3 regions of the Paenibacillus sp. 11B genome follow, and region 1 is predicted to be linked to each of the others. Evidence: predicted binding sites of a transcription regulator. Region 1 holds the regulator's gene; each other region holds the start of a gene.

Region 1 (10,609 bases):
GCCCGTTGGTTTGTGTGTCAGAATGGAAGAATCCATCCCGATCCGTTCTACCAGACCTTTTGCCAATACGGATTCATCCGTCATGTTATACAATTGATATTTGAGCGAGGAACTTCCCGCATTAATTACGAGTACTTTCACAGCCGGTCACCATCCTTGTCGTACTTGAAGAATCCTTCGCCTGTTTTGACACCCAGGTGTCCTGCACGCACCATTTTTTTCAGGACCGTGGAAGGACGATATTTCAACTCACCGAATTCACGGAACATTCTTTCGAGTGCAGCTTCTACCGAATCCAGTCCGAAACGGTCTGCCATCTCAAGTGGTCCGTGCTGGAAGTTATATCCGATACGCATAGCGTCATCAATATCTTCAGCGGAAGCGACACCTTCCTGCAATACATGCAGTGCTTCGTTAATCAAAAGACAGATCAGTCTGGACGTAACAAATCCAGGCGATTCATAGATCATAACGCCTTTTTTGTCTGCTACTTCTTCCACAAAACGTCTAGTTTCTTCAAATGTGGAATCTGAGGTTTTCAGACCACGAATAATCTCTACAAGATCAACCCGGGAAACCGGGTGAATAAAGTGCATACCAATAACACGCTCTGGGAATTTGGTCGAGCTTGCAAGCTCAGTCAAACTCAGCGTGGATGTATTACTTGCAAGAATAACGTTGCTTGGGCAAACTTGGTCGAGTTGACTAAATACCGCTTTTTTCGCGTCCAGATCTTCGGAAATGGTCTCAATAACCATATCGCAAGATCCGAGTTCAGCCAAATGAGCAACTTTGGTAATACGGGAGAGAATCAATTTCTTCTCCGCTTTCGTAATAGCCCATTTCTCCAGTTGTTTGTCAAGATTGGTCTCAATCATGTTATATGCATGATCCAGCTTCTCCGTCGTATGCTCCACCAGAAGCACATCAAGTCCTTTGGCTGCAAGCATCTGGGAAATACCTTGTCCCATCGTGCCGCCGCCGACAACTCCTATCTTTTTGAAAAACATGGTTCTGCTCCATCCTTTCGGTTCTCTATTTCTCTATTGTACCCTGTTCGCCGAAAATTACAAATTTCGACCCAACATATAATAATATCTTAGCACGAGTGAAATGTAAAAAAAAATAACCGACATAAATAAATTATGCCGGTAGAAGGGCGCTGTCACGAAATTGACAACGAAATTGATCGCCAGACAATACTTCTTCCCTGAGCAGCGTGTCGAGGGAATTGTCGAATATTGTCCGCTGTTCTTCAAGCAATCGTTTGGTCTGTTCCATCAGGTCTTGCAGGATCAATTTGTTCTCCCGCATCAACTCTTCCGTCGTTACCATATCCATATTAACAATACCCAACGAAGTAAGTCCGGAAGCCATCATCGTCTGTACCACATTCGTTGCTTGTTCAAAGTCATTACGTGATCCTGTACTGCGTCCACCGTAATACATTTCCTCTGCTGCCGCACCACCGAGGGCAATCATGATCTGCTCTTCCAGGAAACGCTTTGTGTACAGAAATTGTTCTTGCTGCGGGTTATGACGTACATATCCCAGGGCCTGTCCACGCGGACTGAGTGCAACCTGACTCACACTGCCAGGACGAACCAGTTCAGCCATAATGGCATGTCCCAATTCATGAATAGCCACTCTTTTTTTCTCTTCCACGCTGGATTCGCGGTCCGTCTTCTCACCCATCATTACTTTATCAATCGCAAGGGACAGATGACGCTGTTCAATGTTGAGCAGCCCGTCTCTCATCGCATAAATTGCAGCTTCGTTCATCACACTTTCCAGCTGTGCTCCAGAGAAGCCATAGGATTCTTCGGCTGTCTTCTCAAGATTTACCCCTTCCAAAAGAGGCTTATTGACTGCATGCAGCTCCAATATGTGTTTTCTGCCTTTTTTATCCGGCAAGTCCACCTGAATATGACGGTCAAAACGTCCTGGACGCGTCAGTGCGCTATCCAGCATTTCTTTTCGGTTTGTAGCGGCGATCACGAGTGTTCGCGGTGTTTCGGAAGAGTAGATGCCATCCATTTCCGTCAACAGCTGATTCAGCGTCTGATCATATTCACGCTGTTGTCCACCTTCCCGTTTTCCACCGATCACATCAATTTCATCGATAAATATAATGGCATTTTCTTTATTTTCTTTTGCAGCACGAGTTCTCGCATCCCGAAACAAATCCCGTATTCTGCCGGCACCCACACCGACATACATTTCAACAAACTCACTGCCTGAAGCAGCTACAAAAACAGAGTCGGTATAATGAGCAGCAGCTTTGGCCATCAAGGTTTTGCCTGTTCCAGGAGGACCTGTGAGCAAAATCCCTTTCAAAGGACGAATACCAAACTTCTGAATTTCCTCATGTCGAATGAGAAAATCAAGCGCTTCCCTCAGCTCCTGCTTCGCACTCTCCTGACCGCCAATTTCTTCAAAAGTCAGCTTGGACGGTCCTTTTTTCTTGCGTTTGCGTTCCTGACCCGCACCCACCGTAATTCCACCACGCATTTGCATCATGAGCAGCAAAGCTCCCACAATCATTGCAGCGATCAGAATGGGAATCATGTTTACACCGATAAAAGCGAGAAAGATAATTAATACGGGTACAAATCCAATGGCAATTTCTTTCGTCCATTTAGGCATTTGGCCACACTCCTATCTGACCGGGCACACGCGGTAGAATAATAAACTTGCTGGCATCTCCATCTCTGAGGCTGACATATACATTATTGTCATCCATGGCTGTGTTTACCTTGATCCCATTCGTAGCCATTTTAGACAAGGTCGGTGTAATCTCGGTGTATTGTTTGCTCTCCATAGCCTGAGCTACGGTAAACATGGCGCTACCCCACCAGCTTTCCAGCGCTTCGTTGGAATGATCCACGACATCCAGCTTCAACGAACGAGTGCCAATCAGGGTTTGTCCTTCTTTGTGAATATATTGTACCAACCTGCCCAAATCAACATCCGGCTGCAGATCGAGTTTCAACTGTACATCATTGTGGTTAATAGTTAATTGTACATCATTGACTCCATCGTACTGGGTAACCATCTTTTCAATTGGGCTTTGCACAGCCACATGACGATACACAAACCAACCTCCAAACAACACAACGGCTGAAATGACGGCAGTCAGAGCAATAGGCAATACTTTTATCTTCAAGTGAGTCACCCCTCCTATAATTTGGCCCATTCTATAGCTTGTAGGCAAGAATATGAATATGTGTACGTAAAGTCCTGTGATGTGTCTAACAGGATTTATTTGTGTATGATGTATCCTTGAATACATATTTGAGTATATCACATCGTATATACAATATCTAAGGCGAAAATATGAATAAATTATTAATTTTAACTATTCAAATCCAAAATGATCAAGAAAACACGTCAAAGAACCGGTCCAGTCGGGTTTCCGTCTGCCGGTTCTTTACTGTATTCTTTTTAGAAAATAGTACGTCTGCTGATTCTAGCTATTCGGAATCGTATAGACCAGGTCAACCTGTTCCCCGTTACTAAAGCGGTAAAACCTATAATAATTGTGAGTAGCATCGTTATAATACACTTGCCATACATAGATTCCATTCACAACACCTGGCATGATTCGTTTGATCTCCCCGCCTGGAACTTCAGAGCTGAACCGATTTCGAATCTGTGCTTCAGACATGCCGTTCTTCAGCAGTTCACTGTGCACCGCATTGGTCCCTGTCACAGGCTTGTTATTTTCATCAAACTTGATCCACACCAATACATCCTGGTTATCCTTATTTTTACCGATCAGGGTCCAGTATATGTTGTCTCCGCCGTCTTTTTGCCCCCAGACATACTTACGCAGGTCTTCGTGTGACGTAATACCGACCTGTTCCTGGGCCGCCTGTATGGCCAACGCCTCTTCCTTGCGCTGATCCTGAGTAACATAGACATAATAACGCTGAAGTCCAAACAGAATCAGAACCAGGAGCAGCAGCGAAATCCATATCCACTTCTTTTTTTTCTTCAAAAGCCGAACTTCCTTTCCCTATGACGATGCTGTCCTTGGAATTAACGGGCAAGCAGACCGTCAAATGCCAGTTGAGACTCACGCAAAATACGCTCTTCATCCATCGTAAGACATTCGCCATGTTTAACCACTTGTTTACCATCCACCCACACATGCTCTACATCTTTGGCTGATGCGGAGTATATGGTATGGGAAATCAGATCCGTATGCGGATAGAAATGGGCCTGTTCAATATTCAAGGCGATGAAGTCAGCCTTCATGCCTGTTTGCAGTGCTCCTGTATTGTTCAGGAATATGGATTTGGCACCATACGAAGTTCCAAGCAGAAGTGCTTCCCCTGCTGGCACTGCGGTAGGGTCACCGGACACACCTTTGTGAATCAAAGCAGCAAGTCTCATCTCTTCAAACATATCGAGGTTATTGTTACTTGCTGGTCCATCTGTTCCGAGGGACACGGTCACCCCTGCTTTCAGCAGATCAGGTACTCGTGCAACACCCGAAGCCAATTTCAGGTTACTGCCTGGATTGTGGGAAACTGCTACATCATGTGATGCAAGAATTTCGATCTCTTCATCATTCAGATGTACCGCATGTGCAACCAGAGATGGACGGGAGAAAAATCCTAGCTTCTCCAGATGTGCAACCGGACGTTGACCGTAATCAGCCACGTTCTGTTCCACTTCACGAAGCGTTTCAGACATATGCGTATGCAAAGGCAGATTCAGGTCATGAGCAACCTGTACCAGCTTCTCTATGTAATCTGGAGGACAAGTGTAAGGTGCGTGTGGAGAAATTACGGTTGTAATTCTTCCGTCTGCTTGTCCATTCCATTGACGGGCAAATGCTGCGGATTCTTCCAGCTTGCGCTGTTGTTCTTCCGCTGAGCAAAGTCCGATTACCCCACGTGCCAGAGCAGCCCGAACGCCGGATTGTTCCACCACTTTTGCAACCTGATCCATATGATCATACATATCCAGGAATGCTGTTGTTCCACCTTTCAACATTTCAAGTACGGAAAGTGATGTGCCCCAATATACGTCTTCAGACGTCATTTTGGCTTCCATTGGCCACATTTTCTCCTGCAACCATACTTGTAATGCCAAATCATCTCCATGACCTCTCAGAAGCGACATGGCCGCGTGACCATGCGTATTGATCAGACCCGGCAAGAAGAGCAGTCCTTTTCCGTCCACCTTTGTCAGACTTTCGTCTCCTTCCGGCAAAGTCTCACCAATATGCACAATCTTGTCATTCTCGACAACCATATAACCTTGAACCACTTTCCAATTCGTGCCCTCACTGACGGCAAATTTGCCGTTGTGAATTACCCATCTATTTGTCGTCATCTTCCTCGTCGTCCTTTCCATTCTCCAAATAATAAGCAAGGCTAAGCAGATCCGTCGTAAAATCGGCATGATGAATACGAATATGCGGCGGGGTCTTCAGGATCGTTGGCGCAAAATTCAGAATCGCTTCAATTCCTGACTCAATCAACTGATCGGCAACATTTTGGGCTTCCGTATCCGGAACCGTGATAATCCCTATACGAATGTTATCTTTTTTGACCGAATCCGTTAATTCATTCATCGGTTGCACCGTCAGACTGTTAATTTGACTTCCAATCTTCGGACCGTAGGCATCAAATACAGCGACAATCTTCATGTTGTCTTTGAGGTAGGCATTGTAATTGGACAAAGCGTGTCCCAAATTACCTGCTCCGACAAGAGCTACATTGATCTGCTGGTCTATTTTCAGAATATGGCGGATCTTCTCGATGAGATATGAAACGTCATATCCGATCCCTTTACGACCAAAGTCACCGAAGTAAGCCAGGTCTTTACGAATCTGAGCCGGATTCAAATCCAGTCTCAATCCAAGTTCTTGTGAAGAAACCGTATTGACTTCGCGCTGATGCAGTTCATTCAAATAACGCAAGTAAACAGGCAATCTTCGCACCACGGCTTCCGAAATTTTATCTGATTTCATTCAATTGCTCCCCCTTACCAAGGCCACGATAGATAGATAGATGAAAAGAATGAGCACCCTGTCTAAAACGATGCAAAAAGATGACTGAATTAAACAGGATGCTCTTTGTTATATAATGGATAATTGCTTAAATTACTTCTTTAATCGCTTTACTCACTATTCATGAAACGAATGAATGATATTGCTCAATTTTACCGCCAAATAGTGGCTTCATGCAATCATATAAGCTACAGAGCATAGCTGTTATTGCTGTTCATCGGTTGGTCTCTCAAGCCATTCCGAAATGCGAGGAACCATCTGCTCTGTGAGCATGTGTTCCATTTTGGGACCTGGTAATGAATATAAAAAGTACTTGCCATAATATGCTTCAATGACACGTGTATCGTATACAATCACAATACCTCTGTCCTTACCCGTACGAACCAGTCTGCCGAATCCCTGTTTGAAGCGGATAACGGCTTGCGGCACGGACAGCTTCATAAACGGATTTTTCTTCTGTTGTTGCAAAAGCTCACTCTTTGCTTCAACTAATGGATGATTGGGTGGCTGGAACGGCAGTCTGACAATTGCAAGACAGGTCAGAGCCTCTCCGGGAATGTCCACTCCTTCCCAGAAGCTGCTTGTGCCAAGAAGTACAGTCGCTTTCGCATCTTGGAAGCGACGTGTAAGCTTGGAACGGCTGCCGCTGTCCACCCCTTGCCCGAGCAAAGAGATATCATTACCTGACAAGGCCTCCTTAAGCGGGTCATAGACCTGGCGCAGCATGCGGTAGGAGGTGAACAGCACCATCATGCGTCCACGAGTGGCGATAGCCGTTTCCGCGAGCGAATGCACGAGCATATCCACAAAGTGGGCATCACCTACACTGCCCTTCACACTTGGGAAATCACGCGGAATGACGAGCAGGGCCTGTTCGCGATAGTTGAATGGTGACGGCAGCATGGATGTCAACAAGCGGTTATTCTCGGCAGCTTCCTGCAAGCCCAGCTGTTCGATCATGAATTGAAATGACTTGTCAACGGAGAGCGTAGCCGATGTAAGCACAACGCTTTTCTTTTTATCAAAGAACATATCCTTCAATTGCGCACTGACATCGACAGGAACGGCATAGAGCTGCAGTGATTTACTGCGGAATTGGCCGCTAGCCTCCATCCAGTACACGGTATTGGCATCATCCATGCGCATGAAGAAACGCAGATTATCCTTGATCGTTGCCAAGTCCTTGAGCAGTCCTGAGATATCCGTAATCAGACTATCGGACTGATAATCATCCTGATCTTCTTTCACTTCAAGCAGCAGCTTGTCGCCTTTACGAATCAAATCGCCTAGGGTTACATAGATTTGGTTTTCTACATCCTGCAACTCCTGCCATTTAGCCGGTTTTTGCGAAGGCTTCAGTCTAAGTGAAAATTGTCCAGTCTCGCCTGGAGAAGCATCGCTACGTTCAGGCAGCAGGCCGAACAGTGTATCGCTTAGTCGATCCCATATCTCCTTAACTTCAACGGCAAGCGGGAACATCTGATCGATCATGGAGCTCCACTGTACCGATTTTTCATGACCCGACAGTTGAGAACGAAGCATCGGCAGTTGGCCATTACGGCTATCTTTAAACAGTCGGGTCAATGTATGAACCAACGTAAAATACTTCATGTGAAGACCAAGATGCTTACCTGCTACATCCTCCAGATGATGTGCTTCATCAATGACAAGACTTTCGTAGGCTGGCAGCAGCTGATGTGCTGCTTTGACATCCGTAAACAATTTCGAATGATTCGTAATGACGATATCGGACAGCCCGGCTTCATGTTTGGCCCGATGATAGAAACATTTGCGGAACCAAGGACAGGAGCGTCCAAGACAGGATTCAGACTCACTCTGTACCGTCTCCCAGAAGTCTCCACCGCGCCCGCTTAGATTAAGCTCCTCGTCGTCTCCAGTCTCCGTCTGGGTAAGCCAGACAATCATCTGAGCTGCTGTAAAATAATCCTCTTTCGGTGTAGCGAATTCACGTTTATTGATTTTATGCTCAAACTTACGCAGACACAGATAGTGCCCACGTCCTTTGAACACCGCTGCCTTGAACGGGAACGGAACCACTTGGGTCAGCATAGGAATATCCCGCTCTCTCAATTGCTCCTGCAGGTTGATGGTATGTGTACTGACCATTACTTTCTGTTCCTGTTTCACACTTTCATAGATGGCAGGCAACAAATAACCAAGCGATTTGCCTGTACCCGTTCCAGCTTCAATCAATAGATGCTTCTCTTCATCCAACGCTTGTCGTACACTGCTGAACATCTGAGTTTGTGCCTCACGCTCCTCATAATGGTCCAGCGTCTCCTTCAGGTTATCTCTAACCTGATCCATAAACTGCTCGAAACTTACGTTTTCCAGCGGGTTACCCTCCCGCTCATCACGTGGTGAACCTATATCAGTCCAGTCACTCACGTTCAGGGCGAGCTGGCGATAATACGTATGACCATCCAGGTCCTGAATCGGCTCTGATTCCTTCTCAGTACGCATTCCGTCGAAGAACCAACCCAAGTCACTATCTTCTGGCGCAAACAGATCACTGAGGCGCTGAATCGTGATCAGAGGCAATGCACGCAGCTCATCGAGACACTTCAGTAATACAAAAGCTGTCGCAAGAGCATCACTATCTGCCTGATGAGGGCGGTCATGCTGAAATCCGAATTCTGAAGACACATATCCGAGTTGATAAGAGCCCAGTGACGGGAACGTGATCTTCAGGAAATCAATCGTATCCAGAATACGTCCGGTGAACGGCAGGTAACCGCAGCGATCGAGTGCATTTTGAAGAAAGTGAAAATCAAAAGCAACGTTGTGCCCAACAAGAACCACATCGTCGAGCAGCGGAACCATCTCCATCATCATCTCTTCCAATGAGGGAGCATCCGCTACATCTTCATCAGTAATACCGGTTAACCCCGTAATAAACGGAGGAATCGGTACACCTGGGTTCACATAAGAACTATATATTTGAGTTATGCTGTAGTCATGATCTATGATGGCAAGTCCGGCTTGTATAATCTCACCGTCGGACTGCGTGCCGGTTGTTTCGAAATCCAATACGGCAAATTTCATTGCAATGTACGGTCCCTTCCATTCCAGTCTATGTTACAGCATAGCAAAAAAAAGGGCATTTGAAAATTAACTGACAAAAAAGGCGGTGTCCCCTCCGCTATGCCAGAGGAGGGAACACCGTCTTTATGCCGCCGAATGGCCCTTAATTTAAGGCTGTCAGCTGATTTGCATATTGCAATTTTCCGCTGTTTAATCGACAGGCTTCCATGTTATACAGCGGTTCGGTCAACGTCGGGTCATACTGAAGCGCCTGCGCAAATAGTGAACATGCACCTTCAGGATTCGCGAGTTTAGCCTCAATACAGCCCAGGACGTTACATACCAGTCCCTTCAATCTCGGCGAACCGTTCAGATGCATAATCCGCTGCAAGTGTATTCCAGCTTCCTCGGTTTGTTCCAGGTTAAGATGAGCAAGAGCCAGGTAAAACCGAGTCAATGCACTTTCCGGATAGTCGGTCACAACCCTGGAAAATTGCATAATAGCCTGCGGGTACATTTGCAGTTTGAAATAACCCTGACCGCGACTGAAACACTCCAGATGCAGTTCTGGCATTGCGGTAACAGCTTCCTGTTCAGGCTCAAGGGAGGCGGGCTTATCTTTATCCAATTCCCGTTCCCTTACCTGGCTCATTTTTTCTTCAAACATCAGCCACTCATCAATCATCCCGTCACTCATCCGCTTGAGCAAATTCCACTTTTGCAGCAATTCCTGTTTGCTTAGGCCTTCAGCAGAAGGGTAGCGCTTGATAATTTCATCTAACATGTCGTTCATTTCTGCGAAAACATGCTGGAACATCGATGCATCCCCACCCTTGAAAAAATGGATTAGTGCAGTGACCTTTACTCATTTTTTGTAGAATGGGTCGATTTCATTCCCCTTACCAGTCGATTACATAATCGTCGCATGAACTTCGTGCTTCATCGTTTGCACAGGTTTATTCTGTCCATCCACAAATACAACCGTAGGTTTGTGATTATTTGCCTCTTCTTGAGACATCATTGCATATGAAATGATAATGACGGTATCGCCAGGCTGTACCAGACGGGCTGCTGCTCCATTCAAACAGATGACACCACTTCCACGTGGCCCTGGAATGACATAGGTTTCCAGACGGGCACCATTGTTGTTATTCACAATTTGTACTTTCTCATTTTCCATTAGATCAGAAGTTTCCATCAGATCTTCATCAATGGTAATGCTACCCACATAGTTCAGGTTTGCTTCTGTAACGGTTGCCCGGTGAATTTTGGATTTCATTAGTGTTCTAAACATGGGACAGCACCTCCGATTTTTGCAGTCGTATATTGTCAATCAATCTGGTTTTGCCGAATTTTACTGCAAGTGCGATCAGCAGATCGTCCCGGCCAAGAACTTTTTCCTGATCCGCAAGTGGCTCCAAACTTGGAAAAGCCTGAATTTCAGCATAATCAATCACGGCCATTGGTGAACGTTCAATGTTCTGGCGCAATATGCCCCGGATATCCGCTGCTGTCACAGCCGACCCTGCATCTACAGCT
Region 2 (10,609 bases), 230 kb from region 1:
TTTTTTATCCCGACCATGCATTGGGTTCGCCCCAGGTGCAAACGGTTCGCCTGCTTTACGGCCATCCGGTGTTGTACCTGTTTTCTTGCCGTACACTACGTTCGATGTGATCGTCAGTACGGATTGAGTTGGAATTGCATTACGATACGCTTTGTGTTTGCGAATCATGCCCATGAAGCTTTCCACCAGTTCAACCGCGATGCTGTCAACACTGTCTTCATTGTTACCGTAACAAGGGAATTCGCCTTCAATTTCAAAATCAATTGCGATGCCTTGTTCGTTGCGGATCGGTTTGACTTTAGCATACTTGATTGCACTCAGGGAGTCTGCTGCAACCGAGAGACCAGCAATACCACAAGCCATCGTACGAACGATGTCACGGTCATGCAGTGCCATTTCGATACGCTCGTAGCTGTATTTATCATGCATGTAGTGAATGACGTTGAGTGAGTTCATATACAGTTTGGCAAGCCATTCCATCATCGGTTTGAAACGTTTCATCACTTCATTGTAATCCAGAACTTCGCTCGTAATTGCTGGATATTCAGGGCCGACTTGTGCACCCGATTTCTCGTCACGACCGCCGTTGATTGCATACAGCAATGCTTTTGCCAGGTTGGCACGAGCGCCAAAGAACTGCATTTGTTTCCCGATCTTCATCGCAGATACGCAGCAAGCAATACCATAATCGTCTCCGTAGATCGGACGCATCAGATCATCATTTTCGTACTGGATGGAGCTCGTTTCGATGGATACTTTTGTACAGTATTGTTTGAACGCTTCCGGAAGCTTGGTGGACCAGAGTACAGTCAGGTTCGGCTCAGGTGCAGGACCAAGGTTGTTCAGGGTGTGCAGGAAACGGAAGCTGTTTTTCGTAACACGGGTTTCTCCATTTACGGACATGCCGCCGATGGATTCGGTTACCCATGTTGGGTCTCCACTGAACAATTCGTTATAATCCGGCGTACGCAGGAACTTAACAATCCGCAGTTTCATTACAAAATGGTCAACCAGTTCCTGAGCTTGTTCCTCAGTTAGCAAGCCTTCTTGCAAATCACGTTCAATGTAAATATCAAGGAACGAAGAAACACGTCCCAGGGACATCGCCGCACCGTTTTGCTCTTTGATCGCAGCCAGGTAACCGAAGTAGAGCCATTGGAACGCTTCTTTGGCGGTTGTGGCTGGCAAGGAAATATCGAAACCGTGCATTTCACCCAGTTGTTTCAATTCCTGCAATGCACGAATCTGTTCGGACAGTTCTTCACGCAGGCGAATGACATCTTCATCAATCACATCGACTTCAAGTGCATTCAGTTCGCCTTTTTTATTCCGAATCAGGAAGTCCACACCATAGAGAGCTACCCGACGATAGTCACCGATGATCCGGCCACGGCCGTAAGCATCCGGCAGACCGGTAATAATGCCTGCTTTACGTGCTGCACGCATGTCAGATGTATAAGCATCAAATACGCCTTGGTTATGTGTTTTGCGGATGTTCGTAAATATATCAATGACGCCTTGTGGCATCTCAAAACCATAAGCTTCACAAGCATCAATCATCATGCGAATTCCACCAAATGGCTGAATGGAACGTTTGAATGGAGCATCCGTTTGAACACCAACAATCTGTTCTTTGGATTTATCCAGATAACCGGGTTGGTGAGAAACAATCGTTGCTGGCGTATTTACGTCAACATCGAGTACCCCGCCGTTATCGCGTTCTTTTTTGGTCAGATCGGAAACGATATCCCATAACTCTTTCGTATTTTGGGTTGCACCTGCAAGGAATGCTTCGTCGCCATAATAAGGTGATAAGTTGCGTACCAGAAAATCATTCACATCTACGGATTTCGTCCATGTTCCTTTGGTAAAGTTTCTCCAGCCTGTTTGTTGTTTGACATCTTTTTCGATCACCGACATAGTAATCCCTCCACAAATTTGGATTTCCGGACACATGACAGGATGCTCACTCGTCTCATCTGTGCCCAGAGCCGCGATTAATGTGATAAATTTCACATGTAAGCCGGAACATGTTCTCTCTACTTGGGAACCGGAACCGCGGATGAATGTCTTTCTTACATTTTCAGTATACGTCTTCGCTCTTTCAGCATCTGTGATTTATATCACAAAGTTTGTGACCATCCTCACTTCACCTTTGCTGTATCCCATTAAACCTGTAAAAACTCACACTTAGCCACTGCGCGGGCAGAACAACTTCCGATCAATGTTCAAACCCGATTTCCCCGATTAAACAATATAATTTGAACGAAAGGTTACGCACACTGGCCACTCCGAGGATAGAACAACCTTCCGATCGCTGTTATCCCCAGATTTTTTTGATTCCCTTTTAAAAAGGTAAAATCCGGGGATAAAGGCGAGCGCTATCGCTTCTTCAGGTTTTTTCTCTCCTCTCCGTTATCGTGTACATGTATGGTTCAAACTATATAGCATTGAAGGTTGAAATCATGCTTGAAAGCGAGCGCTTCGCTTCGCTTCTTCAGTTTTTTCTGCCCTCTCCGTTATGGTGTGAATACCTGGTTCAAAAAGAAACATCACGGATTCCGTGTAACCTTATACCTTCTTACAGAAAAGACGGCAATCGGGGCTCCCCATTTCGGGGAACCCTGAACATATTGCCTCAACCTTAACCAGTTGTTTACTACTCTTTATTCAAACTTGCCGTAGAATGCGTTGCGGTATACATCTGCCAGTTCAGTTACGAGCGGCATTTTTGGATTGGCGGTTGTACATTGGTCCTCGAATGCACGGTCTGCCAGATAGTCGACATGTGCTTCAAAGTCTTTTGCGTCAAATCCGATTTCCTGGAACGATTCTTCAATACCCAATGTTTTGTTCAGTTTGCGAATGGCATTGATGAGACTGGTAACCCCTTCTTCTGTCGTACGTGCAGGCAATCCCAGAATGCGGGCAATCTCGGCATAGCGCTCATCTGCAACAAAGTGCGAATATTTCGGGAACGATGCAAACTTCGTCGGTTTTTTCGCATTGTAGCGAATAACGTGCGGCATCAGGATCGCATTGGTACGTCCATGTGCGGTATGGTACTGACCGCCCCATTTGTGTGCCAAACTGTGGTTAATGCCCAGGAATGCGTTGGCAAAAGCCATACCGGCGATCGTCGAAGCGTTATGCATTTTCTCACGAGCCAATTTGTCACCTTGCAGCGCCGATTGCTCAAGATATTGGAATACCAGTTGAATTGCTTTGATTGCGAGACCATCCGTGTAATCATTCGCCATGACGGATACATAGGCTTCAATGGCGTGAGTCAATACGTCCATACCTGTATCCGCTACAGCGGTTTTAGGCAGAGAGTATACGAATTCCGGGTCTACGATGGCTACGTCTGGTGTTAACTCGTAATCTGCCAGCGGATATTTGGTGTTCCCTTGGTTTTTGTCCGTGATGACCGCGAACGATGTTACTTCCGAACCTGTGCCCGAAGTTGTCGGGATGGCTACGAATTTCGCTTTCACGCCGAGACGTGGATATTTGTAGATCCGTTTGCGGATATCCATGAATTTTTGTTTCAAGTCGTTGAAGTCTGTGTCCGGATATTCATAGAACAACCACATCGCTTTGGCAGCATCCATCGGTGATCCCCCGCCGAGTGCGATAATGCAGTCTGGCTGGAAGCGGCGCATCATTTCCGTACCGCGGTCTACCGTTGTTGTCGATGGATCGGGTTCTACATCAGAGAACACTTCAATGGCTACCGGCATTTGACGTTGACGCAGATAGTGCTCTACTTTTTCCACATAACCGAGTTTGACCATCATGGCATCCGTAATAATAGCTACGCGTGTGATGTCCGGCATTTTGGCAAGATACTGTGTTGCACCTTTTTCGAAATAGACTTTGTTCGGCACTTTGAACCACTGCATATTCACGGTACGGCGAGCCACCCTTTTCACGTTGATTAAGTTCACAGCGGTTACGTTGGAAGAAGTCGAGTTACGTCCGTACGATCCGCAGCCCAGGGTCAGTGACGGCATGTTGGTGTTGTAGATGTCACCAATGGCGCCGTGTGTGGATGGTGAATTCACGATAATCCGTCCGGTTTGCAGACGATCTGCAAATTTGCCAATCACTTCTTCGTTCGTCGAATGAATAACCGAGGAGTGACCCATGCCGCCAAAAGCAACCACTTCTGCTGCACGCTCAATCCCTTCAGCTGCCGTTTTCACTTTGTAACAAGCCAGTACCGGGCTTAGTTTTTCAGCCGACAATGGGAATTTCGTGCCTACACCTTCAATCTCGGCTACGAGAATTTTGGTGCCAGCAGGAACCTCGATACCGCACATTTTCGCAATGCTGACTGCAGATTGACCCACAATCGCCGGATTCACTGCACATTTCTCAGCGTTAATCGCACCTGCGGTCAGTTTCGCAGCCTCATCCTTGTTAACGAAGTAACAACCGTTGGCGATCATTTTCTTTTTCACCTGATCAAAGATCGGTTCCTCGATGATGACCGCTTGCTCGGAAGCACAGATCATGCCGTTATCAAACGATTTGGACAAAATCAGATCCGTTACCGCTTGGTTAATATCTGCACTTTTTTCAATAAAGCAAGGCACGTTACCTGGCCCTACGCCCAGTGCCGGTTTACCACAGCTGTATGCTGCCCGTACCATGCCTGATCCGCCTGTTGCCAGAATGAGCGCCACATCATTATGATTCATCAGTGCGTTTGTGCGATCCATGGAAGGATCATCAATCCACTGGATACAGTCCGCTGGAGCGCCATGCTTCACAGCAGCTTCAAGCAGAATTTTCGCGGCTTCCCGGCTACAGTTCTGTGCAGATGGGTGGAAACCGAAGATGATCGGGTTACGTGTTTTGATGGAAATAAGTGCTTTGAACATCGTAGTGGATGTCGGATTCGTTACCGGGGTAATTCCCATGATGATGCCGACAGGCTCCGCAATTTTCTGGAAGCTTTCGTATTCGTTATCTTCAATAACCCCTACTGTTTTGTCATATTTAATGCTATGATACACATATTCTGTTGCAAATATATTTTTGGTGATTTTATCCTCATACACACCCCGGCCTGTTTCTTCCACGGCCATTTTGGCGAGCATCATATGTTTGTCCAGACCTGCCAGCGCCATTGCTTGCACGATGCGGTCAATCTGTTTCTGATCCATGGACATGAATGCTGCGTGTGCTTTATTCGCTTTGTCAATTAACGTTTGAATATACTGACCTGCTGTCGGTTCTTTTACTGGGGCGACTTCGTTCTTTACAGCCATCTCCCTCATCCTCCTAAAGGTTCGTATTGGTTTGTCTCTCTTCTTTACATTCACATCGTACCATGGGTAAAGGGTAAATTATGTGATTTTTTTCACAAAGTATAACAAATTTAATTTAAGTTTTTTAGTGTCTCCCCACCGGCCATTACACTTCCTATTTAAATTATAGGGCTGTCAGATTCATCCTCCCCTTTAGAAAGTGAATTTAATCACAATGTTTGAAATTTCGCCATTTTTGCCCCCTTTCCATGCCCCTCAAACGGCAAGATAAGGTATATACTGAACTTAAAAATTGAACCACCGCAATTTGTACCGTCCTTCCCGGCCGAGATGACCCTGATCAGGACGGCAACGGTTTGCGGCGAACCACGGAGGCCGGACCAAGCTACAGAAGGCCGTCCGATGGACACAAAGGGGAGATAGACTTATGAGAGAACAACTGAGTGTACTGGAAAAACGCGGCAATACCAACTGTTTCTCGGAAGCGAATTTCAACCATCTGCTCGTAACGATGAAGGACAGAACCTATCCGGAAGGAACCCATCTGTATTGGGAAGGAGATGTCTCTGACAAACTTTATTATATGAAACGGGGCCGGGCACAGATTACCAAATCCACGGATGAAGGCAAGGAATTGATTATGTACATGTATCAGTCCGGGGATATGATTGGTCAGGCTGACCCGTTCTTCGGGTCCAAACACAGCTTCTCGGCCGAGGTACTTGAGGATAGTGAAATCGGAGTACTGGAGCACAAAGACCTGGAGATGCTGATCTGCCAACATTGTGACTTCGCCATCGATTTTATGAAATGGATGGGTATCCATCACCGGTTGACCCAGACGAAATTCCGTGATTTGATGTTATATGGCAAACCGGGCGCACTCTGCTCCACGCTGATTCGGTTGTCCAATTCTTATGGTGAGCCTCATGGAGATCATGTCATCATTCATAAAAAAATAACCCACACGGATTTGTCCAATATGATTGGAGCGACCCGTGAAAGTGTCAACCGCATGTTAAGCGATCTGCGTAAAAAAGATGCTATTGAATATGACAACGGTATGATCGTCATCAAGGATCTGCACATGCTGCAGGGCATCTGCCACTGCGAACTGTGTCCTAACGAGATTTGCCGGATCTGATGCTTTCCCCGCCCTGGCACCACCTGATATGCAAATGAAAAAAGCCCAATCTTCGTTACAGAAGATGGGCTTTTGTTATGCTTAAGATACAGTAGTCAACTCGAGCTTTACTGCATCACGTGGATTCAACTTCATGTCCAAACCGTTTTCCATCAGTTCCTTGTCATTCACCATGATCATCCAGCGTTGGTTCATCCGGGGAATTACATTTTCAACGGAAACAACAAATTTGTTGTTTTCCGACATTCTTACAATCCCACTGGACTTTAATACATCACGCACCGTACATTCCTGAACATACACCCCGGCATATTGACGATTGAGATTCGGCATAATATTTCCGCCGCTCACCTTGAGCAATGTTGTTTGGTAAGCAACATCGTCTCCCCCATTGTCAGCGGCTTTCACATATATGATCACTTCATCTTTGGCATGAAGCTCCATGTCCCACTTTTCGGGGTCAATATCCTTGCCGTTCAGTTTGACAGCCCAGCTGAGCGAGGAATCCAACGAAACTTCCCCAACGGATTGGATCCGCTTTCCATCTGCCGTAAAATCAACAAGTCCACTGTTCAATAGTGCTTTCTTGAGCGTCAGACCTTCACTAAAATCTCGCTTAATAGACTTCGTTGCGTCAGGCAAAAAAGTACTGCCATCCACTGCCACTGTAATTGTATTCTGTGATTCGGTCTCTTTGACGATAGGCTGTTCGGAAGGCTGTGTCTCGCTACACCCGGCCAATATAACCAGAATAAGCAGACATATACCTATGTAACCGGGGATTCTCTTCTTCATGTAGGTAACACCACCCTGCGTAAAATCATTCACCCTGTTGTCCATAACCTCTATTATGGCACAACATTCATGCAAAAAAAGTGTCAATGCCGTTACTTTTCCTCCAGTAGCGTCCATAACTGGGTGGTACAACACAAAGAGCCTGCAAGCAGGCTCTCTGGCTCCAATCATCACTACAGTCTATTGGGTACGTTATTACTGGACACAAGCCTGCATATAGGTGCGGCCTCCGTCTCCATCCTTCAGATACGGATTAAGTCCAAAGAACTGTTCCTCCGACACATACACCCCTGTCAACAAACGCCCTTCGAGCAACCCACCGTCCACCTGTACGCAGAATGAAGGTGCATCCACATATTCCTGGTAAAGTGGAATTTGACCAGATGGATGGTGAACCTTGGAGACCTTGCCTTGCTCATGCAGCGGCCGTTCAGAGAAATAGGTAGGTACAATATAACGTGCAATCACATCAAGCTCCTGTACTGTGTAAAAGGTGTCATCACCCAGCCAGGGAGCGAACATGCGAATCTTCTCATATTGTGACCATACAATCGCCTGAATCAGCATCTCCGCTCGAACAAAACGACCTTCGCCCACCCCCAGATACATACGTTCTTCATGAAAGGTGGCTTCGGCCTGAACCCCGATGGAATCGGGTTGTTTCAGCTCACATCCGATACATTTCCAGCCTCTTGTTGTCTGAATCCATTTTTGCAGTACCGCCGGAGCCGTTCCCTGACCATTGCTATTCGTGGAATGAGTCTTCTCTCCTGCGACATCATCCTTCACCGACGGGGAATATACAGTGCGATTAAATAGCTCCGCAGCTTTTTTGTAGATCAGATGTACCTGAATGGATGCGCTCTCAAGTTCTGCAATATCTTGCTTGCCGTAGCGTACTTCACGGGATAAGCTTTCTTCTCTCATGACAAGTGGCCTCCTCGCTCCGGCCGCCTGCGGCCATTTTATTTTACAATTATACTACAACTCGCGACAACATGTGCAGAACCCTTAAGACAAAAACTCCTGATTTCCACTGGAAATCAAGAGCCTTTATCCCATCAGTTCATTTAGTTTGAGCTAAGGGATCAGTTACTACTCAACCCACTGCTCTGCCCAGTCTTGAATTTGATTCATAACGGGCTGTAGCGCCTTGCCTTTCTCTGTCAGTTCATATTCGATACGAACCGGCGTCTCCGGATAGACATGGCGGATCAGAATGCCTTCGCTCTCCAGATCCTTCATCCGCTCTGACAACATCTTGTCACTCATCGATGGAATCAGGTTGGAGATATCCTTGAATCGCTTCGAACCACTCATCAACGTTTGAATAATCAGACCGTTCCAGCGCTTACCCAGAAAGGAAAACGCTGTCTCAAAGCGCGGACACATCCGCAGATCTTGGCCTTCCACATTAATCACCTCTTTAGAGATCACTCAACTTACGTTTAGTTAGTATATTTCATAATAACATATTTAAGTCTCAAAGAAAACGTCTGCCGCTAAAAAGTTAAAATTTTAGGGGCATAACTCAACTTCGATGATACAACTCAGTATACATCACATGGGTCAGAGGAACCATGGGAAAATATCGTCTAACTCCCATGTAGCTATCTTACCCAAAAAGAACCCAGCTGCCACAGTCATACTCGACTTGGAGAAGGGTTCTCTGGTATATCGTTTATTTATGCATTCACAAAGCCAATTTAGGGCTTAAACCAGTACGTTTCCAAGCGCTCTTACAGGTTCGCTGAAGCCAAATTCCGGCTTAACGTTGCGCGCAGGATATGCCCACTTCACTCCATTGCTGATTACTTTTAGAATCTCCGGATTGTAGAAGGTCGGGTACGTTTCGTGACCTGGGCGGAAATAAAAGATTTTTCCGGAACCGCGAAGGAACGTACATCCACTCCGGAATACCTCTCCGCCTTGGAAGTTGCTTACAAACACCAGCTCATCCGGCACTGGAATATCGAAGAATTCCCCGTACATTTCTTCTTTTTCCAAAATAATCTTGCTATTGATACCCTCGGCAATCGGGTGGGACGGATTCACACACCAGATAATCTCCTGCTCATTGGCTTCACGCCATTTCAGATCACAACTTGTGCCCATCAGCGCCTTGAATGGCTTGGAGAAGTGACCGGAGTGCAGCACAATCATTCCCATACCATCCAGGACCCGCTGTGCAACCTTCTGTGTAATCTCGTCGCTCACGCGATCATGTGCCATATGTCCCCACCATATAAGCACATCTGTAGAATTCAGCACCTCATCACTTAATCCATGCTCAGGCTGATCCAGTGTTGCCGTGCGAATAGCAAAGCCTTCGCCTCCCAGTCCGTTTGCCAACGCCATATGCAAACCTTCTGGATAGACTTCTCTTACTTCATCGTGAATTTTCTCATGGACAAATTCATTCCAAATGGTGACGTTAATCATATTCAATTTCCCCCTAGTGTAACTCTAAACCCACCACATATCTCCCAGCGGTTCTTCAATCAATACTTGTTGGAGATTTTGCACTGCTTTAGAGAATCCTTCTTCTACCGACATCAGACCATCTTCGTGTTCAATACTTACAACATAATCATATCCGACCAGACGCAGAGCACTAATAATATCAGCCCAAGTCTTGTTATCATGACCATAACCGACCGAGCGGAATTGCCAAGCACGATCAAGCATGTTGGTGTAATCCTGCATATCCGTTACACCATATTTGTTTACGTTAATTGGATCAATTGTTGTATCTTTCGCGTGGAAGTGATGAATCGCGCCTTCACGTCCCAGAATGTGGATCGCTTGAACCGGATCAATCCCTTGCCACCACATGTGGCTTGGGTCCAGGTTCGCGCCAATCACTTCACCTGCTGCTTCACGCAGTCTCAGCAAGGTAGCTGGTGTATGCACCGAGAATCCACCGTGCAGTTCCAGTCCCACTTTCACATTGTGATCCGCAGCGAACTTACCCCACTCTGTCCAGTAAGGGATAACTTTGTTGTCCCATTGCCATTTGAGAACTTCCTGGAAGTCATTCGGCCATGGTGCAACAGGCCAGTTCGGATATTTGGCATCCTCATGGTCTCCCGGACAACCGGAGAATGTATTTACGACAGGCACTTCCAGCTTCTCAGCCAGTTCTACCGTTTTGACAAAATCATCGTGAAATCCCTTTGCAATATCCCTTTGTGGATGAAGCGGATTACCGTGACAGCTCAATGCGCTGATGGTCAGACCACGGGATTCCACTGCATTTTTGAAGTTTTTCAATGCTGTCGGGTTGCTCAGCAGCTCATCCGGTTTGCAATGCGCATTCCCTGGATGTCCACCTGTTCCGATTTCTACTGCTTTCAAGCCTTTGGATGCTACATAGTCGAGTGCATCCTCC
Region 3 (10,609 bases), on a different contig from region 1:
TGAAGATAAAGCTCCGCTGACACTGGTGTTCTTTGACGTTGCTGGTGAAGGTATGGTGGAGCAGGACTATCTGGGACTCCACGGGCAGCATATCAAGAACTCGGCAGGCATTCTGTTCATGGTGGACCCGCTCCAGATTCGTTCCATCCGGGACAAGATCCGCATCAACCTCGGCAATGAGCCAGGCGAGTGGACGCCAAGATACGATGAGCCGCGTGATGTGGTGCTGACGATGTTCGGTGACTTTATCGCTTACCAGGACAAAGCCAAGACGAATATTCCAACTGCCGTTGTACTGACCAAAAGCGACATGCTGCATTCCCTCAAGGATGAAGAGGGTGATTACATCAAATCCAACAGTAATGTGTTCCGCAACATGGTGCACCGCGACTGGTTCGACCTGACCGAATTCGAGAATATCGACGGGGAGATCCGACGGTTTATCGAGAAGGTGGACCGTCCGTTCAAAGGCACGATGGATGTGTACTTTAAGGATACGGCTTACTTTGCGGTATCTGCGCTGGGAAGCAATCCGGTGGATATGAAGCTGCAAGGTGTGGTCAGTCCAATCCGTGTCGATGAGCCATTCCTCTGGCTGCTTTACAAGCTGAAGTACATTGAGGGGAGAGTGGGATGATGCGTTCTTCCATAACCCCGCCGATTGAACAGCAGATGTACACCAGAGAGCGGCGCGGGGTGTTTCGCACAACGGAGGGGTTCGATACGGTTGCCGCATCGCCGGGACTGGACCCTTCTTTTATCAAAAAAGTGCTTCATCCCTACTGCGTCTATGACGCTCCAGCAGAACTGACGGGCCGGAGTGAGAAGGATGAAACGAAGTTCCCACCGTCCATTCATCTGCTTCACCTGGAGAGCGGGGAGACGATCCTTGGGCAAAATGTGTACCAGTCCGCTGATTTTACCGGGCTGCGCAGTGCTTTTTTCGCTCATAACTATGTCTTGTCTCCCGAACGCTCGGAAGAGCAAATGAAGCAGGGCGGCTGGCTGGATGCTGTGTTCGCCACGTCATATGACATCGAGCAAGGAACAGTACTGCCTGCGCTTACTGAATTGCCGCGTACAGCTGGAGTGGGACAGGGGTCTGCCAGGGGGACAGGCTCGGGCTTCGGCACAAGCCCGGCTGGTGACTTCGGCCCAGGTTCATCTCCAAGCCAGATCCTTGGCGCTTTGAAAATGGACGAAGTGGTGTTCAAACGTCTGCTCTACGCCGTCATGCAGGCTGTAGCGACACGTCGGAAGGTATATATTGCGCTGGATGTGCCCGCTGAAGAAGTTACAGCCGGAGCCAAGGGGTTGCTGCGTTTGTTGTTTACGGCGCTGCCTTACGCGTTCCGGCGGCAGCTTGGCTTCATGACATTTGCCAAGGAGCCGCAGGCGAAGAAAGGCATCCACCTCCAATTTGTGGAGCGAGGCACTCTGCGTCCGAAGGACCGGAATACGGAGAAGGATTTCACCTTTGATCTGGTATCGGGCAGAGTTACCCATGCAGATGCATCTGTGGCAAAGCTTCCTTACGCGGAATTTGCCTGGTCTCTGCTGCATGAGCCAGCGGCTGCCGATCCATTTTATGCTTTTGCGGATGAGATGCTGTTCGGGATGGAACCGGGACGAGAACTCTCCATTGAAGCATACGGGGAACTTTCGATGTTCTATCGTCTGGAGCAAGGCAGAGAAGATATATACCTGAATAACAAAAGCGATGTCCTGAGTGGCTTGCTCACCTACTTGAAACCCGAAGGCGGAGCGAGGCAACGTGCACGTTTGAACGAGTTGTTCCTTACATTGCTCAGTCGTGAGCTGGACAGTGTAAAACGGGAGAATGTGCCTGAGGACTCGGTTGCTGCACGCATCGGAGAGTATTTCCGGGTCGCTGCGTCAGTCGTACAGTCTCGAATCGTGGACTATTTCATCTATGGCGTTAATAACGCCCGTTCGCAGAAACGAATCCGTGCTGTGCAGGAACTGTATGGCTTGCTGGATCGGGACAGCCTGTTAAGCCGTGCTTTCTTCGACAAAGTGCTGGCGAACGAATCACTGACCAAGCTGTTGTTCGAACCCTATCTGGATAATCAGCTGAAACGCACGGAATCTGCTGCCGATGTCGTGGAAGTGATCCAGAGATGGATTACATCACACTCGTCTGCCATCCACAATAGCTTCTTGGTGGAACGGACTGCAACCGAGCTGCGTGAACGTTTGTGCTCAGCGCCCAACCCTGTTCAATCTGCCAATGAGGCACTTAAGCGGGTTAGTGTATTGGATCGTGTATCAGTCGCAGGTTCAGTAGACACAGGGATTACCGCCCGGATTGGGCAATCTGGAGCTGCAGTCCGCGCTAACCGGAAAGGTGGACCTGAGTCCGCTGTCCAACCACCGGCATATCAGGAGGATTTAACCCGACTTGCCGATAAGCTGGCTTACGTCATTAATTTGTTTATGATCCAGGATCTTGATCTGGAGCGGGTTAATCGTGAACAGCTGTTAAGCATTGATATTTTGTTGCATGGAAACGAGGTTCGGGACTGGGCTGCTCGTCAGGGCTCAGATGTATCTGCACGTACAAACATGATGCTGGCAGCGAGAGCATGGCTAAGCGGTGAGGGGCGCAGCGAAGAGGAGCTGGAAGTTCTCTCCTTGGCTGAGCGTAATGAACTCCAGCGCTGGACGCGTCGCTGGCTTGTCTTGGAGCTTCGAGATCATCCAGGTACGACTGCGTTTGAAGCGCTGCCGCTGGCTTTCTATCGGGGTGGTAGCGGCAGCAACAGGCTCGATTATCCAGGCCTTATTGAATTTATCTACAGTAGTTCAGGACGTACAGAAGTGTTGTATCAATTTATGGAGTGGTCGGGGAATCAACGCTTGTTTATTCGCGGCTCTAACGCACACAAGGGATACGCGGATGCAATCGTGGCCTATTTCAAGGCCCACGATCGCGAGGCCTTTAAGTCCAAGTCAGCTTTCAAGCCCTATTATGCCAGAGCAAGCAAGACGATGAAGCCTGCCTACGACCGCGCCAGAACAGAGTTGTCGTCTCCGCTGGTACGCATGCTGACAGGTAAAAGGAAAAACCTTTTTCTAGGGTCGGTCATCGTCATCCTGATTCTTGGTATTGCCGGAGGTACGTATGCTTTGATGGGGAATAAGGCGGAGACGCCAGCAGCATCACCTCCACCAACACAGGAGCCCGTTGTTCCTGCTGAACCGGAGGTGCAGCTCGCAGATCAGATCGCCTACCTCGTTCCGGCATTCCAAGCGGACGACGGTACACAGACGCCTGCCCGGTTGGTTATCCGTTACCGAAACGAAACCGACAGCAACGCTTTGCAAACGGACACTCTCCAATGGAACTTGAAAGATGGTACTACGCAGAAGCTCAATGCTGAGGGAGAATGGGAGAGTTTCAACCGTAACGAGGAGCCGGATGGGGAAGGTGCAGCCGGAAACAGCACAGAGGGCACGTCTGAAGGAAGCTCCGCGGATTCTTCTACCCATACTGCGGATGACACTCAGCAGAGCGGAGAAACCGAGCAGGGGGCAGATTCAGCCACAACGGAGGGCACCACTTCAGATCCAGCAGCAGGGAGCACAGGAACGGATACGGGGACTGGCGCAGCTACGGACTCCACGGATAAAGGCACAGCGGAGGGAGCAGCAGGCGAAACGCCTTCAGATTCATCTCAGTCTACAGGAGCAGGTTCGTCTTCAGAGGAAAATCTGACTGTTGCCGAAGCAGACCGACTGTATCCTTATGGGCAGCAAGTAGAGCTTCCGGCCGATATCGATCTGGAAGACATCGTGAGTGTTCAGAGTGGAACGACCGTCATCAACCTCGTCCCGGAGCCTAAGCTCTGAGCGAGATTACTTGAATATGTGATTCATGCAAAATACAGCCACCTCGAAGAATTCGTAGGGGCTGTATTTTTGTTTTGTTCAAGCGATGGAGAAAAACATGTACAAATTGAAGCGATATAGGTCTATTTTTCACAATTCGGACACATTATTAAAATGTTGGGCACGAATGACCATGCGCAAAGCGATGTAATGCATGTACACGATGAGAAAAGCTCTCACATGAATGGTGGACAATCTGACTCATTTTTAGTAAAACACTTCAAAATAGCTCACAACCATCAAGGAATTTGGTATTTAGTGTTGACAAATGATAATGATTATCAGTATCTTTAGTGTATAAGATCTTGTTGCGCCGGAAATACGCTGAACTATAATTTCGTTTTCGTTGTCATAGCCGGAATACATAACCGGGATAAATGAGAGAGGGATGATCGCATGTTTCGTCTGGAGACGTCCAAGTTGGATATCGCTTATGAGGAAAGACTGATTGTTGATAATCTGAATATTCAAATTCCCCAAGGGAAAATTACAGCACTTGTTGGAGCCAACGGTTCAGGGAAGTCCACCATCCTGAAAACGATGGCACGGATCATGAATCCAAAAGCAGGTAGCGTATTGCTCGACGGGAAGTCCATCCATAAGCAGTCCACGCGTGAAGTAGCCAAGCAGCTTGCGATTTTGCCACAGAATCCAACAGCGCCCGAAGGACTTACGGTAACCGAACTGGTGTCCTACGGACGTTTCCCTTATCAAAAAGGTTTTGGGTCGATGCGTACTGAGGACAAACGCATGATTGAATGGGCCATCGAAGTGACAGGCATGACGGAGTTCCATGATCGTCCAATCGATCAACTGTCCGGTGGACAGCGTCAACGTGCCTGGATCGCCATGGCTCTGGCACAGGAGACAGATATTCTGTTTCTGGACGAGCCGACAACGTTCCTGGATATGGCTCACCAGCTTGAAGTACTGCAATTGCTTGAGCAGCTGAATGCTACAGCAAATCGTACGATTGTTATGGTGGTGCATGACTTGAACCATGCTTCCCGTTATGCGCATCACATGATTGGTATTAAAAAAGGTAAAGCCATCGCTACAGGCTCACCTGTAGAGGTTATGAACTCCGATGTACTTCGCGAAGTATTCAACATTGAAGCGGATATCGTGATTGATCCACGTTCAGGTGTACCGCTCTGCTTGCCATACGCCCTTGCGGGTGAACGCCAGCAATCCGCACCTCCAGAACAAGTGGTCATGAACAGTGCAATGGTTCATGCTGGAGGACGGACAGAGCAACGTGTTCGTCACGCGACAGGAATTTAATGAAACGGGCCATAGGGGTCCTCAACGATAGAATGAAGCCGCTGTGCATTATGCACGCGGCTTATTCGCATTCTAGGGGAGATTGACCAAGGTGGAGCCGCATGAGCGGTATGATTATTTTGGCTGCAAAATTCGACTCAAAAAGCCCTTGTCCATATTGGTGAAGGGAGTATGCTTCACGTATGAACTGGGGTCGGGTTTAATCGCAGATTTGGTAATTGTTCGTCTCGGGTCTATAATATGGAGACAGGTTGTGTGCCGTATTATTATTCGGTACAGTACATACAGCAGCCCAACCTACATCATACTCATGGGAGGAATCAGTCATGTCCGTATATTCGTATCAGGCGGTAACGACCGCAAATCAGGAAGTTCCACTCGATCTGTATCAAGGTAAAGTGTTGGTCATCGCCAATACAGCCAGCAAGTGTGGACTGACTCCACAATACGGTGAATTGCAGAAGCTCTATGATCGCTATCGTGATCAAGGTTTGGTTGTGCTTGGGTTCCCTTGTAACCAGTTTGGCGGCCAGGAGCCAGGGTCAAGTGAAGAAGCAGAATCATTCTGCCAAATCAACTATGGCGTTAATTTCCCGGTATTTGCCAAGGTCGACGTAAATGGAGAGGATGCTCATCCATTGTTCAAGTATCTGCGTGAGCAGCAACCTGGTGTTGGTGAAGACAACAGCATCCAATGGAATTTCACCAAGTTTCTCGTGAATCGTGAAGGTGAGGTTGTGGGGCGTGTTGAACCGAAAGAATCCCCGGAATCTATGACTGCAGAGATTGAAAAGCTGCTTGGCGTATAAAATATAACGAAGAAGCCTGCCTCCAGAATTGGAGGACAGGCTTTTTTTGTAGCATAAACAAGTTTCAAAAAGGGGAAACTGAAGTTAATTGAAGATGAATTATCAACGGCCGGCTGAAACGTCAAAAAAACCATTCTACAAATTTATTTTGATTAACCCCTTGTAATGTGAAATAGATCACATTATAATAAGTGTATAAAGTGAAATAAATCACATACAAGGTGTTCACTTAATAGTGAAATATTTCACAACTACAATGACGTTCATATTCAATTTCATATTTATATAATTCCAAGGGGGAACCTTATCATGAAAATCGCAGTTATCGGATGTACACATGCAGGAACAGCAGCCATCGTTAACACCGCCAAATTGTACCCGGATGCTACCATTACCGTGTATGAGCGCAATGACAATATCTCCTTCTTATCATGTGGTATTGCGCTGTATGTAGGTGGTGTGGTGAAAGATCCGGACGGACTGTTCTATTCTTCGCCTAACCAACTGGCCGAACTTGGTGTCGTTACCAAAATGCTTCATGAAGTGACGGCAGTAGATGCTGCAGGTCATAAACTTCAGGCTAAAAACCTGACAACCGGGGAAGAATTCGAAGATACGTTCGACAAGCTGATCGTAACCACAGGTTCATGGCCTGTTGTACCGAAGCTGGAAGGCATCGATATGGATAACATTTTACTTTGCAAAAACTACAACCATTCGAATACCATCATCGAAAAAGCGAAGGACGCCAAACGCATTACCGTGGTGGGCGCAGGATACATCGGCATCGAGCTGGTGGAGGCTTTCCAAATGAACGGCAAGGAAGTTACGCTGATCGATAGCGTGGACCGGATTCTGAACAAATATTTGGACCCCGAGTTCACGGATGCCATTGAAGAAACATTGACTGGACGCGGTATTAAGCTGGCTTTGGGCCAAACGGTGCAGAAATTCACCGGAGAGAATGGCAAAGTGAACAAGGTCATTACATCCAAGGGAGAATTTGAAACAGACCTCGTTATTCTGTGCATTGGTTTCCGTCCAAATACCGAACTGCTCAAAGGCCAAGTGGATATGCTGCCGAACGGCGCAATCATCGTGGATAAATATATGCAAACCAGCCAGAAAGACGTCTTTGCCGCTGGAGACAGCTGTGCAGTTCATTACAACCCAACGGGCAAAGCAGCTTACATCCCACTGGCAACCAACGCGGTGCGGATGGGTACACTTGTAGCCCGAAACCTGGTTCGTCCAACGACCCCGTACATGGGTACACAAGGCACATCAGGTATCAAAATATATGAGCAAAATATTGCAGGCACAGGTATGACGGAAACGTCTGCTGCTGACGAAGGTCTGGTCGTTGAAGCGGTAACGCTTGAAGATGCTTACCGTCCAGAGTTTATGCCAACAGCAGAGAAGCTGCTGCTCAAAGTGATCTATGAACAGGCTACCCGCCGCATTGTTGGTGCACAGATTATGTCACAGGCTGATCTGACACAGTCGATCAATACGATCTCTGTCTGCATTCAGAACAACATGACGGTAGATGAGTTGGCCTTCATCGACTTCTTCTTCCAGCCGCATTACAACAAACCGTGGAACTTCCTGAACTCGGCTGGTCTTCAGGCGTTGCCTCCAGTAGATGTAAAAACACCAGCAATGGTATAACGGATACTGCTGAGATATAGGAGAGTTGCCGCATCCTGCGGCAGTTCTTTTCTTTTTATTTTTTCTGAGATCGACCGAACAAGATAGAACGGAAGCATTAAAAAATGTAGTTTTCAGACTTTGTGATAAAAGTAACAAACCTCTCGAAACCTTCGCGATACAATGAACATATCAACAATAGAATTTGATTTATGATGTTCATGAACTGTGAAGGAGAGGATCGTTATGGCAGCAAAAACACCTCTTGAGGTTGCACAATATACGGCGCATACGGGGATGAAGAAAGCTCAAAATCCGGTGTCCTCCGTATTGATACTCAGTTTTCTGGCAGGCGCTTTTATTGCGCTCGGATTTCTGCTGGATATTCGGGTCATTGCCTCTGCTCCGGCCGAGTGGGGCAGCTTGGTTAATTTGATCGGTGCAGCAGTGTTCCCGGTAGGTTTAATATTGGTGCTGATTGGCGGCGGGGAATTGCTGACAGGCAATATGATGGCTGTTCCACTCGCGACGATTGCGCGCAAACTGTCCGCAGGCAGCATGTTGAAGAATCTCACCTTAGTAACGATAGGTAATTTCCTTGGGGCGATCTTTGTAGCCTATGCGTTTGGGCATGTGCTCGGTCTTACAGCAGAAGGTGCCTACTTGACCAAAGTAGTCGATATGGCTGGACACAAGCTGGACGACAGCTTCCTTCAGGCTTTTATATCGGGGATCGGGTGTAACTGGCTGGTAGCTCTTGCGGTGTGGTTATCCTATGCATCGGATACGATGAGCGGAAAAGTACTGGGCATTTGGTTCCCAACGATGGCTTTTGTGGCTATTGGATTTCAGCACGTTGTCGCCAACATGTTCCTGATTCCTGCGGCGATCTTCGAAGGGCATTATTCGTGGGGGCAATACGTCATGAATTTCATTCCGGTATGGCTTGGTAATCTGACGGGAGGGGCGCTGTTTGTGGCGGCTGCTTACTGGATGGTGTATCTACGCAAACATGAGCCGGAAGTACAGCCTGAGGTGGCAATGGCGGTGGCCCAGCCTGTAGAGACGGAAGCCAGAACGATGTGGAGCAAGCAGGCGTAGCGGCATTTTTCTGAGTAATCGAGTAGCGTTGTAACCGTGGTACAATTGCGAAAACGAGTGAAAAGACAAGTACAAAGACAAGTGCAAAGTAAACAGGAGAGGCGATTCTGATCTCGTTCAAGTCATGGCTGTCGGCTGTGATGAGCGGGAAAGGAGTCGTTTTTTTGATGTAAAAATATCCACACAAAATAAATTCGCCATGACAAGGTTCGGGGGAACGAAACCTGTTCATGGCGAATTTCGGGAGTGGTCCATGATATGGCATGAGGAGGAAGTGGGGAAACACTAGCCTAATGCCTTATTTTTAATTTACCCCTGAATTTCGAGATTGAATCAAGGGGAAATAAGATTTTTTTAAAATAATTTCGAGCAGCTGTGGCGGTGAAAAAAGACTGTTCTCTTTACGCGATTACCATGAAGAAGATATGATATGAAGATAGCTTTGAAGGGGGAGGGACTTGTATATGATCGATCAGGAGAATGGCGTATTCCCGGCGGTTTGCCCGCTCGATTGTCCGGATACTTGCGGCCTGCTGCTTCATAAGGAGAACGGCAAAATCGTGAAGGTAGCAGGCAATCCGGACCATCCGATTACCAAAGGCGCCATCTGTAACAAGGTCCGAAATATGACGGAGCGGGTGTATCACCCGGAGCGGCTGCAATATCCGATGCGACGCATCGGAGCCAAGGGGGAAGGCCAGTTTGAGCGAATCAGCTGGGATGAAGCCATCCGCGAGATTACGGCGAAATTCAGTTCACTGTCAGATACCTACGGACCGGAGAGCATCCTGCCATACAGCTTCTATGGAAACATGGGCATTCTGGGTGTGGATGGCATGGATCGTCGGTTTTTCAATGCGTTAGGCGCGAGCAAGCTGGAACAGACGATATGTAACGCGGCCGGAAATACTGGGTGGAAATATACGATGGGTGCGAACCGGGGCACACTTCCCGAAGATACGGAGCATGCAGATGTCATTCTGGTGTGGGGAGGCAACATCGTCAGCACCAATATGCATCAGGTCGTTCTGGCCGAGAAAGCCCGCAAGAAGGGAGCCCAAATCGTCGTCATCGACGTTCATCGCAATCGGACCGCCCAATGGGGAGACTGGTTCATTCCACTCTACCCGGGTACAGACAGTGCACTGGCACTCGGATTAATGCATGTACTGTTCGAGCAGGGACTGACAGATGAGGACTTTATGCAAAAGTATACCGTCGGCCATGAGGCACTGCGTGATCATGTCGGCAGCTACACCCCTGAGCGTGTTGCACGTATTACAGGCGTACCGGAAGCGGACATCGTGAAGCTGGCTGAGCTGTATGGCAACGCACAGGCCGCCCATATTCATATCGGCAATGGCCTGCAGCATCACGACAACGGTGGCATGAACGTGCGCAGCGTAGCCTGTCTGCCTGCGATTACAGGTCAGTGGCTGAAGCGCGGCGGTGGCGCGATTCGTACCAATAGCTACGCGAGCACCAATAGCGATGCGTTGGAGCGTCCAGAGCTGCGCCAGAACCCGGAGCCGCGCGTGGTGAACATGAACCGGATTGGCGAAGCACTGCTGGAAGCGGAGCAGCCGATTCGGGCGTTGATGGTTTATTGCAGCAATCCTTTGGTGGTGGCACCGGATACCGAGCGGGTGGAGCGAGGTTTTGCACGGGAGGATCTGTTCACGGTTGTCCATGATCTGTTCCTGACGGATACGGCGAAGTACGCGGATATTGTACTGCCTGCGACGTCTTCATTTGAAACGACAGATCTGTATACGTCCTACTGGCATCAGTATGTCCATTTGCAAGAGCCGGTCATTGCGCCTTTGGGTGAGAGCAAGAGCAATGTGGAACTG

What was found. The regulator Rex, encoded in region 1, represses fermentation and respiration genes when NADH is low (regulators of the CRP and FNR family bind a similar motif). The targets are predictions, from matches to a motif close to TTGTGAAATATTTCACAA.
Region 2: the regulator Rex is predicted to act here: its motif matches at 5,360-5,377, upstream of adhE (bifunctional acetaldehyde-CoA/alcohol dehydrogenase).
Region 3: the regulator Rex is predicted to act here: its motif matches at 7,797-7,814, upstream of Q0V21_RS19780 (formate/nitrite transporter family protein).

Annotation. Positions count from the first base shown of each region.
Region 1 covers NZ_JAUKNS010000001.1:687,914-698,522, forward strand. Annotated here, with positions in the region: gene Q0V21_RS02960 (acetate/propionate family kinase) at 1-141, opposite strand, end outside; gene Q0V21_RS02965 (3-hydroxyacyl-CoA dehydrogenase family protein) at 138-1,010, opposite strand; gene Q0V21_RS02970 (AAA family ATPase) at 1,144-2,646, opposite strand; gene Q0V21_RS02975 (hypothetical protein) at 2,639-3,166, opposite strand; gene Q0V21_RS02980 (cell wall elongation regulator TseB-like domain-containing protein) at 3,470-4,000, opposite strand; gene Q0V21_RS02985 (amidohydrolase) at 4,042-5,346, opposite strand; gene Q0V21_RS02990 (redox-sensing transcriptional repressor Rex) at 5,333-5,986, opposite strand; gene dinG (ATP-dependent DNA helicase DinG) at 6,230-9,091, opposite strand; gene Q0V21_RS03000 (tetratricopeptide repeat protein) at 9,234-9,887, opposite strand; gene panD (aspartate 1-decarboxylase) at 9,981-10,364, opposite strand; gene panC (pantoate--beta-alanine ligase) at 10,357-10,609, opposite strand, start outside.
Region 2 covers NZ_JAUKNS010000001.1:919,646-930,254, forward strand. Annotated here, with positions in the region: gene pflB (formate C-acetyltransferase) at 1-1,920, opposite strand, end outside; gene adhE (bifunctional acetaldehyde-CoA/alcohol dehydrogenase) at 2,667-5,279, opposite strand; gene Q0V21_RS04135 (Crp/Fnr family transcriptional regulator) at 5,707-6,423, shown strand; gene Q0V21_RS04140 (hypothetical protein) at 6,505-7,218, opposite strand; gene Q0V21_RS04145 (hypothetical protein) at 7,414-8,145, opposite strand; gene Q0V21_RS04150 (winged helix-turn-helix transcriptional regulator) at 8,314-8,610, opposite strand; gene Q0V21_RS04155 (ThuA domain-containing protein) at 8,932-9,660, opposite strand; gene Q0V21_RS04160 (sugar phosphate isomerase/epimerase family protein) at 9,685-10,609, opposite strand, start outside.
Region 3 covers NZ_JAUKNS010000004.1:610,647-621,255, reverse strand. Annotated here, with positions in the region: gene Q0V21_RS19805 (TRAFAC clade GTPase domain-containing protein) at 1-637, shown strand, start outside; gene Q0V21_RS19800 (GAP1-N2 domain-containing protein) at 634-3,873, shown strand; gene Q0V21_RS19795 (ABC transporter ATP-binding protein) at 4,309-5,196, shown strand; gene Q0V21_RS19790 (glutathione peroxidase) at 5,523-6,005, shown strand; gene Q0V21_RS19785 (FAD-dependent oxidoreductase) at 6,315-7,676, shown strand; gene Q0V21_RS19780 (formate/nitrite transporter family protein) at 7,902-8,756, shown strand; gene Q0V21_RS19775 (molybdopterin-containing oxidoreductase family protein) at 9,221-10,609, shown strand, end outside.